2 linked regions of the Polyangium mundeleinium genome follow. The protein of the gene in region 2 interacts with the protein of the main gene of each other region in a pairwise test. Links are inferred from orthologs where the notes say so. Each region holds a gene or a part of one and is shown on either strand. Other genes may lie near its edges.

The links. Proteins that work in one complex are often made in the same cells at the same time.
Region 1: the proteins of dnaX (region 2) and dnaE interact in binary tests that used the Escherichia coli proteins (3 or more experiments, as listed by UniProt). The link is inferred for Polyangium mundeleinium from one-to-one orthologs.

Annotation. Positions count from the first base shown.
Region 1 is NZ_JAQNDO010000001.1:7,096,645-7,101,290, forward strand. The notes cover bases 436-4,646. They hold dnaE (DNA polymerase III subunit alpha), read left to right. Parts: upstream 436-816; coding sequence 817-4,446; downstream 4,447-4,646. Other genes in these bases: POL67_RS28085 (hypothetical protein), read right to left, coding at 436-509; POL67_RS28095 (AAA family ATPase), read right to left, coding at 4,443-4,646. In the rest of the region: more of POL67_RS28085, read right to left, coding at 1-435. UniProt on the Escherichia coli protein: DNA polymerase III is a complex, multichain enzyme responsible for most of the replicative synthesis in bacteria. This DNA polymerase also exhibits 3' to 5' exonuclease activity. The alpha chain is the DNA polymerase catalytic subunit.
Region 2 is NZ_JAQNDO010000001.1:671,950-676,057, reverse strand. What follows is about bases 40-2,967. They hold dnaX (DNA polymerase III subunit gamma/tau), read left to right. Parts: upstream 40-458; coding sequence 459-2,477; downstream 2,478-2,967. Other genes in these bases: POL67_RS02790 (beta propeller repeat protein), read left to right, coding at 2,486-2,967; POL67_RS02800 (YbaB/EbfC family nucleoid-associated protein), read right to left, coding at 40-310. Outside these bases: more of POL67_RS02800, read right to left, coding at 1-39; more of POL67_RS02790, read left to right, coding at 2,968-3,829; bioA (adenosylmethionine--8-amino-7-oxononanoate transaminase), read right to left, coding at 3,826-4,108. UniProt on the Escherichia coli protein: Part of the beta sliding clamp loading complex, which hydrolyzes ATP to load the beta clamp onto primed DNA to form the DNA replication pre-initiation complex.

The sequences.
Region 1 (4,646 bases), 6.4 Mb from region 2 along the record:
TCCGCGCCGCCGTAGAGCTTCGCCTGCAGGCCGTTGCAGTCCTCCGACGTGCCGAGCGTCGACATGTCGAGCATGATCGTGAACTCGCCGTCCGAGATCGCCTGGTTCGCCTGCGTGCTGAGGTCGGACGAGAGGCCGAGGATGACCGGCAGGATGTTCTTGCCGAACGAGTTGTCCCGGCCCTCTTCGCCGTCCGGATACACGGCCGCAGGCGAGCCGCCTGCGCGCGGCTTGCACAGGCCGACCGACGCCTTCGTCGACGCACGACCGTCGAGATCGTAGCCGTAGAACTTCCAGCCGCCCGTGGGATCGGGCGTGCCGTCGCGCTTCGTGTCGCCGAGGAAGATCTGGCTCATCGCCATCACCTTGCCCGCCCCCTCACAGGTGGACAAACCCTCGGGCTCTTCCGGCGGCGCGAGGCCCGCGGGATCCTCGGACGGCGGCGGAACCGGGGGTTTCTCCGAGACCGTGTCGGAGCCGCAACCAAGAACAGCGAGCGAAGTCGCCACAAATGCGGCGGAGAGAAGACGGGTGCGAAGCATAGAAACCTGACTCACTTTCCCGGACCCGAGCGCGGGTCGTCAAGCGCACGGCAGCTCGTCGAGTGCCCGTGGATGTGGCGCATGCTAGCCAGGGCGCAGTCGCTTCACAAGAGCGTCACAGGGCGCGGCGCTTCGCACACGACCAGAGTGCAGCCGTACGATGCAGCTTCACGAGTGACGCTAAGCATCACGAACACGCGCCTCGTTTGATGACGCGCGCCTATCCTGAAGCGAGCTCGCCCGAGCAGCTAGAAACGCCGAGGCAAGATCGATCGTGGCAGCCGAGTTCGTTCATCTCCACGTCCACTCGCAGTACTCGCTGCTCGACGGGGCCCTCAAGATCAAGGACCTCGTCGGCAAGACGAAGGCGCTCGGCATGCGCGCCGTGGCGTTGACCGATCACGGCAACATGTTCGGCGCGATCCAGCTCTACAAGGCGTGCAAGGACGCCCAGGTAGGCGCTATCCTCGGCTGCGAGGTGAACGTCGCGCGACCGCGCACCGCGCGAAACGACGTGCCGAGCGGCAAGACGGACGACGCGCCGGTCGATCACCTGGTGCTGCTCGCGTCGAACCTCGAGGGCTACAAGAGCCTCGTTCGAATCGTGTCCGAGGGCCACGTGACGCCCATGAGCGGCGCCGCGCCGAGCGTATCGCTCGACTTCATCGCGCAGAACAGCAAGGGCCTGATCGGCCTCTCCGGCTGCATGGGCGGCGTGCTCGCGCAGCGCGTGCTCGAGGAGGGCGAGGACGAAGGGCGCGCGGCGATGGATCGGCTCGTCGAGGCGTTCGAGCCGGGCAGCCTGTACGTGGAGCTGCAGGATCACGGGCTCGTCGAGCAGCCGGTGCTGAACGGGATCCTCACGCGCCTCGCGAAGGATCGCGGCCTGCCGATCGTGGCGACGAACGACGCGCACTTCGGCAGCCGCGACGACGGCGAGGGGCACCTCTACCTGTCGTGTATCGCGGCGAACCGCTCGTACGCGGACGCTTTCGAAGCGCATCACCAGAGCTTCGAGATGTTCCTCAAGTCGCCGGACGAGATGGCGCACGTCTTCCGCGACCACCCGGAAGCCATCAAGAGCACGCTGGAGATCGCCGAGCGATGCGCGGGGCTCAAGCTGAAGCTCGGCCAGCCGATGCTGCCGACGTTCGCACTGCCGGAGGGGTTCGATACGAACTCGTACTTCCGGCACGTCTCGCACGAGGGGCTGACGAAGCGCTTCGAGGAGTTCCGCCGCGGGGGTAAGACCGTCGACCAGGAGGCGTACCGCAAGCGCCTCGACATGGAGCTCGACGTCATCATCGGGATGAAGTTCCCCGGCTACTTCCTGATCGTCTGGGACTTCATCCGGCAGGCGAAGGAGATGGGGATCCCGGTGGGCCCGGGCCGCGGCTCCGGCGCGGGCTCGCTCGTGGCGTACGCGCTGCGCATCACGGATCTCGATCCGATCCCGTACAACCTGCTCTTCGAGCGCTTCCTGAACCCGGAGCGCGTGAGCATGCCGGACTTCGACGTCGACTTCTGCATGGATCGGCGCGACGAGGTGATCCGGTACGTCGCCGAGAAGTACGGCAAGACGAGCGTCGGGCAGATCGCGACGTTCCACGAGCTCAAGGCGAAGAGCGTCATCAAGGACGTGGCCCGCGCGATGAGCTTCCCGCCCGCCGAGGCGCAGAAGATCGCGAACCTGATCCCGCAGAAGGGGCCGGGGCAGACGTACACGATCCCCGAGTCGATCGAGATTGAGCCGAAGCTCAAGGCGCACATGGAGAGTGATCCCTCGGTGCGCGAGCTGCTCACGCAGGCGCAGAAGCTCGAGGGGCTCACGCGGCACGCCGGCATGCACGCGGCCGGCATCGTGATCAGCGAGGGTCCGCTCTGGGACCACGTGCCGTGCTTCCGGAACGGCGAAGCGCTCGTCACGCAGTACTACAAGGACGACGTCGAGCAGGCGGGCCTCGTCAAGTTCGACTTCCTCGGCCTCAAGACGCTCACCGTGATCGACATCGCGGTGCGGCTCATCCGCGCGCGGCCCGATCAGAAGGGTAAGTCACCGGCCGAGGCGTTCGACATCAACGCGATTTCGCTCAGCGACGAGGAGACGTTCCACCTCCTGCAGTCGGGCGAAACGACGGGCGTGTTCCAGCTCGAATCGAGCGGCATGCAGCAGCTCTTCAAGGACCTGCGCCCGACCAACTTCGAAGACATCGTCGCCGCCGTCGCGCTCTACCGCCCCGGCCCGCTCGGCACGGGCATGGTGAAGGACTTCGTCGACTGCAAGCACGGGCGCAAGCCCATCGCGAAGATGCACGACCTCGTCGACGATCTGCTCAAGCCGACCTACGGCGTCATCGTCTACCAGGAGCAGGTCATGCAGATCGCGCAGATGCTCGCCGGCTACACGCTCGGCGGCGCCGACCTGCTCCGCCGCGCGATGGGCAAGAAGAAGCCCGAGGAGATGGCCAAGCAGAAGTCCATCTTCGTCGAGGGATCCTTGAAGAACGGCGTGTCCGCCGAGGACGCCGACCGCATCTTCGGTCTGCTGGAGTTCTTCGCGGGGTACGGCTTCAACAAGAGCCACTCGGCCGCGTACGCGCTCATCACGTACCAGACGGCGTACCTCAAGCGGCATTATCCGGTGGAGTTCCTCTGCGCGCTGATGACCGCGGATCGCGACAAGATCGAGAAGGTCGTGCGGATCATCGCGGAAGGGCGCGCCTGGGGCGTCGACATTCTCCCGCCCGACATCAACGAGTCGAACATCGACTTCTCGGTCGTCTACAGCGAGCCGGGCAAGGCCACGAAAAAGGCCGGCCGGAAGGCGCCGAGCAAGATCAAGGACGCCGATCCCTACGATCCGAAGATCCGCTTCGGCCTCGGCGCGATCCGCGGCGTGGGCGAGTCGGCGCTGGAGGCGGTGCTCGAAGCACGCACGTCGGGCGGCGCGTTCGCCGATCTCTTCGACTTCGCCCAGCGCGTCGACGCGCGGCGCGTGAACAAGGGCGTGCTCGAGGCGCTCGTGCAATCGGGGGCGTTCGACGCGACGCTCCTTCCGCGCGGCGTCACGCGAGCCCGCGCGTTCGCCGCGCTCGATCAGGCGCTCGAACGCGCGAGGAGCGCGAGCAAGGATCGCGAGCGTGGTCAAGGTTCGCTGTTCAGCCTCTTCGCAAAGGCGGCCCCCGCGGCCGAGCAGAAGCTCGACGAGTACCCGCAGTGCGAGCCGTGGGATCTGCGCGAGATGCTGGTGCGCGAGAAGCAGTCGCTCGGCTTCTACGTCTCGGGGCATCCGCTCGAGCGGTACGGCACGGAGCTCAGTCGCTTCGACGTGATCGCGGCGAGCGCGCTTCCGCATAAGGATCCGTGGTCGAAGGTGCGCGTGGCCGGGATGGTCGAGGGATACCGCGAGCGCATCTTCAAGGGCGGCGGCGGCAAGGTCGCGTTTTTCCACCTCGAAGACACGAGCGGCCGCGTCGAGGTGAAGGTGCGCGACAAGCAGATCGAGACGTACGGCGCGATCCTGCAGGGAACCGACCCGGTCCTCGTCTCGGGCAAAGTGAGTTTTCCGCAGGTGGAGGAAGGCGCCGAGGACGAGCAAGCGGCGCCGCGAGAGCCGACGTTGATGCTCGACGAGGTCGTGCCGCTCGCGGACGCGATCCGCGCGGAGACGAAGAGCGTGCGCATCCGCGTACAAGCCCGGAAGGCGACGCGGGATCACATCGGCAAGCTACGGGACGTCCTGGCGTCGAGCCGCGGTGTCTGCCCGGTGCACCTCTTGATCCAGCTCGACGACGGCGCCGAGGCGGTGCTCGCGCTCGGGCGTGATCTCACGGTGACGCCGAGCGACGAGATGCTCGCGCGCCTGGAAAAACTCTTCGGCGAGAAGGTCGCGGAGCTGCGCTAACCCGACGCCGCCGTGGCCTTCACCATCGTGTCGAGGCGCGGCTCGACCGCGGCCTTGTCTTCCTGGTGCTTGAGCAAGAGGCCGAGCGTGTCGCGCGCGAGGTCCGGCTCGAGCTTGCTCTTGCCGAGCAGGACGAGCGCGCGCGCCCAGTCGAGCGTCTCGCTCACGGCGGGCGCCTTGCGTAGATCCATCTTGCGGAG
Region 2 (4,108 bases):
CCGGGATCTTCACGCCGCCCGTGACCTTGGCGATCTCGGCTTCGACGTGCTTGTCGGCCTGCTCGAGCGCCGCGTTTGCCGCGACCGCCACCGCGTCGAGGGCCATCTCCAGGCCTTCGGCGGCGAGGAAGTCCGGATCGATCGCGATCTTCCGGACCTTGCCTTCGCAGGTCACGGTGACCGAGACCTTGTCCGACGCGGCGGTCGCCGAGATCTCGTGGTCCTTGATCTTGGCTTTCGCCTCGTCGATTTTGCGCTGCATCCGGGCCGCTTGGCGGACCAGCTCGTTCATTCCACCGCGAAATTGCATGGGAGGAGCGTGTATGCCGTGAAGTTGGCTGGGCTGCAAGGCCGGACGAACGCCCGCGCGCGCCTCTTCGCTCGCTCGGCGCGCCCGCCGTGGCGGTCCGGCTGCGTCGCAAGACGCCAGCGCGCCTTTCTGCTACGTCGAGGCGGCGATGAGCTACGTCGTCCTCGCGCGCAAGTACCGACCGCAGTCGTTCGAGGACCTCGTCGGTCAGGGGCACGTCTCGACCACGCTCGAGAACGCGATCGCCAAGAACCGCGTCGCGCATGCCTTCTTGTTCACGGGCGTCCGCGGCGTCGGCAAGACGACGAGCGCGCGTATCCTCGCGAAATCGCTCAACTGCGTGAAGGGTCCGACGTCGAAGCCCTGCCAGGAGTGTGCTCCTTGCAAGGAGATCACCGTCGGCAGCGACGTCGACGTCCAGGAGATCGACGGCGCGAGCTACACGGGCGTCGACGACGTCCGCAAGCTCCAGGAGAGCCTTCCGTACCGGCCTTCGCGCGACCGGTTCAAGATCTTCATCGTGGACGAGGTCCACATGCTCTCGAACAACGCGTGGAACGCGTTCCTCAAGACGCTCGAGGAGCCGCCGCCGCACGTGAAGTTCATCTTCGCGACGACCGAGGTCCACAAGATCCCGGTCACGATCCTGAGCCGCTGCCAGCGCTACGACTTCAAGCTCATCAGCGCGCTCTCGATCACGGCGCGCCTGCGCTTCGTCCTCGACCAGGAGGGCGTCGCGTTCGAGGACGCCGCGCTCTCCATCATCGCCCGCGAGGCGGCGGGCAGCATGCGCGACGCGATGAGCCTGCTCGATCAGGTCCTCGCGTGGGTCGGCGTCGACGGCGACAAGCTCACGGCCGAGGGCGTCGCGCGGGTCCTCGGCGTCGCGGATCGCTCGGTCCTCCACGGCCTCGCAGCCGCGCTCGTCGACGGCGACGCCGAGGCGTGCCTGCGCACGGTCTCCGACCTCGCGCATCAGGGCTACGATCTCCCGCACGTCGCGCGGGACTTCCTCGCGCATTTGCGCGACCTCGTGGTCGCCAAGGTCTCCGCGGATCCGACGGGCCTGCTTGACCTCGCCGACAGCGAACTCGCCGACGTCAAGACCCTGGCGGCGCGCGCGGACGCGGACGACCTCGCGCGCTTGCATCAGGGGTTCTCGCGTTCCTACGACGACATCACCCGGAGCGGCCAGCCTCGCGCGGCGCTGGAGATGACGCTCGTGCGCCTCTCGCGCCGGCCGCCGCTCATGCCGGTGGACGAGCTCTTGCGGCGGATCGGGGACATGGAGCGCCGCTTGCTCGGGGGAGGCGGCGGCGCGCCGGGCCCCTCGGGCGGCGCCGGGCAGGGACGGCCCATGCAAGGCGGCGGCGCGCCTCCCGGCCAGCGTCGGGCGTCCGCCTCCGAGGCTTCGTCGTCTTCACCGGCCCCATCGGCGTCTTCCCCGGTGCCTCCACCAGGTTCCCAAGCCTCTCCGGCGCCTTCACGGGTGGCTCCGGCGTTTTCACAAGCCGCTCCGGCGTTTTCACAGGTCCCTCCGACGCCTTCACGGGTGGCTCCAGCGTCTTCACAAGCCGCTCCGGCGTCTTCACAGGTCCCTCCGACGCCTTCACGGGTGGCTCCGGCGTCTTCCCGACCGCCTCCGGCCAACGGCGCCGCCTACACAAACGGCGCCCCCTACACGAACGGCGCGGCCCCCCCCAACGGCGCCGGCCGCATGGCGGCCCCGAGCGCCCCCGACCTCGCCACGTTTCGCGCCGTGATCGAGCTCGTCCGCGCCAAGCGCGCGCCGCTCGCCTCCGTGCTCGAACATGCCGCGCTGCTCCGCATCGGCCCCGACGGCATCGTGCTCGGCTTCGAGGACAACTCGTTCCTCGGCAAGCAAGCGCAGGAGCCCGTCGCCAAGGAGGGCATCCGCGCCGCCCTCGCCGCGCATTTCGGCGGCAAGCCCGACGTCACGTTCGAGACACTCCGCCCGCAGAGCGGCGCCGTCACGGTCGCGCAGATCGACGGCGCCGACCGACGCGCCCGCCTCGACAACGCGCGCCGCGCCATCGCCGATCATCCCCTCGTCACGGCCGCGATCGAGCTGCTCGGCGCCGAGCTGCGCGACGTACGCCTCGGACACGAAGACGCCGCTGCCGCCGAGCGCATGTCCACGCGCTAGGATCAGCCATGCGCTTCTTCCCCTTCGCCGCGGCGATCGCGGCCGCCTCGCTCCTCGCCCCCACCGCGGCCCACGCGAACGGCCGCTTCCCCATCGCCGACCAGCTCGTCGTGGATCCCAAGGATCCTGCACACATCGTCCTCCGCACGACGTACGGCATCCTCGAGACCTCGAACGGGGGCAGCTCGTGGTCGTGGATCTGCGAGGGCGCGGTCGGGTACGGCGGCACGCAGGATCCGGCCATCGGCGTGCTCGCGGACGGCACGATCCTCGCCGGCGTCTTCGAGGGCCTCAGCGTGAGCCACGATCGCGGCTGCGCTTGGGGCTTCGTCGAGGCCCCCTTGAAAGACGAGTACGTCATCGACGTCTCCGTCCACCGGGACGACCCCTCGCGCGGCGTCGCCATCACGTCCACGGGCAAGGGCACCGACGGCTTCCACGTGATCGTCGCCGAGACGGCCGACAACGGCGCCACCTGGACGCAGGCCGGAAAGCCGATCCTCAGCGACTTCATCGCCCTCACGGTCGACGTCACGCCTTCGAACCCGCAGCGCCTCTACGCGAGCGGCATCGTTGGCAAATCGTTCGCGCCTGCGATCGAGCGCTCCGACGATCGCGGCGTCACGTGGACGCGCACCTACCTCGACGCGGCCTACGCGAGCTTCGTCCCCTTCCTCGCCGCGATCGACCCGCAAAACCCCGACCGTGTCTACCTGCGCCTGAGCGGCGATCCCGTCGACAAGCTCCTCGTCAGCGACGACGCCGGCGCCACGTTCACCGAGGCCTTCACGGCCGCGGACGATCTGCTCGGCTTCGCGCTCTCGCCCGACGGCACGCGTATCGCGATCGGCGGCCCGAAGGACGGCATCCAGATCGCGAACACGGCCGACCTCGCGTTCGAGAAGGTCAGCGACCTCTACACGCGCTGCCTCACGTGGACGACCGCAGGCATGTACGCGTGCGGCAACCAGTTCGTCGACGGCTTCACCGTCGGCTTCTCGAAGGACGAGGGCAAGACGTTCGAGAACATCTACAACCTGCCCGACATCTGCCCGCTCGAATGCGGCGAGGGCGCGACGACGCCGGCCATGTGTGTGATGAGCTGGCCCGGCATCGCGGCCACGCTCGGGATCGAGCCGACCGCGTGCGGCGGCATCGGCCCGGGCAGCGGATCGGGCAGCGGCAGCGGCGGTGGCCCGCCGCGGGACCTGGAAGCGGCAGGCGGATGTGACTGCGGCCTGGGAAGCGCGTCCGGCGCGTCCGGCGCCACGGTCCTGGCCGGCCTCTCGGCGCTCGTCTTACGCTTGCGCCGCCGAAGAGATCGCCGCGCGCCCGCCGCGAAGACGCGCTAACGCAACGCCGCCCGCACGCTCTCCTCGACGATCCCCAGGAGCGTCTCGAGATCGTCGTCCGTGATCGTGAGCGGCGGCGCCACGTACACCACGTCGCCGAGCGGCCGCAGATACGCGCCGCGCCTCCGCGCCTCCGCATACACCCGCCAGCCGAGCTCACTGAGGTATCCCGCGCCCTTCGACAGATCGAGCGCGCCGATCATCCCGAGCGATCGCGCCCGCGACACGCCCGGGATCTCACCCATCGAAGCGAACACCTTCGCGATCCGCGCGGCCTTC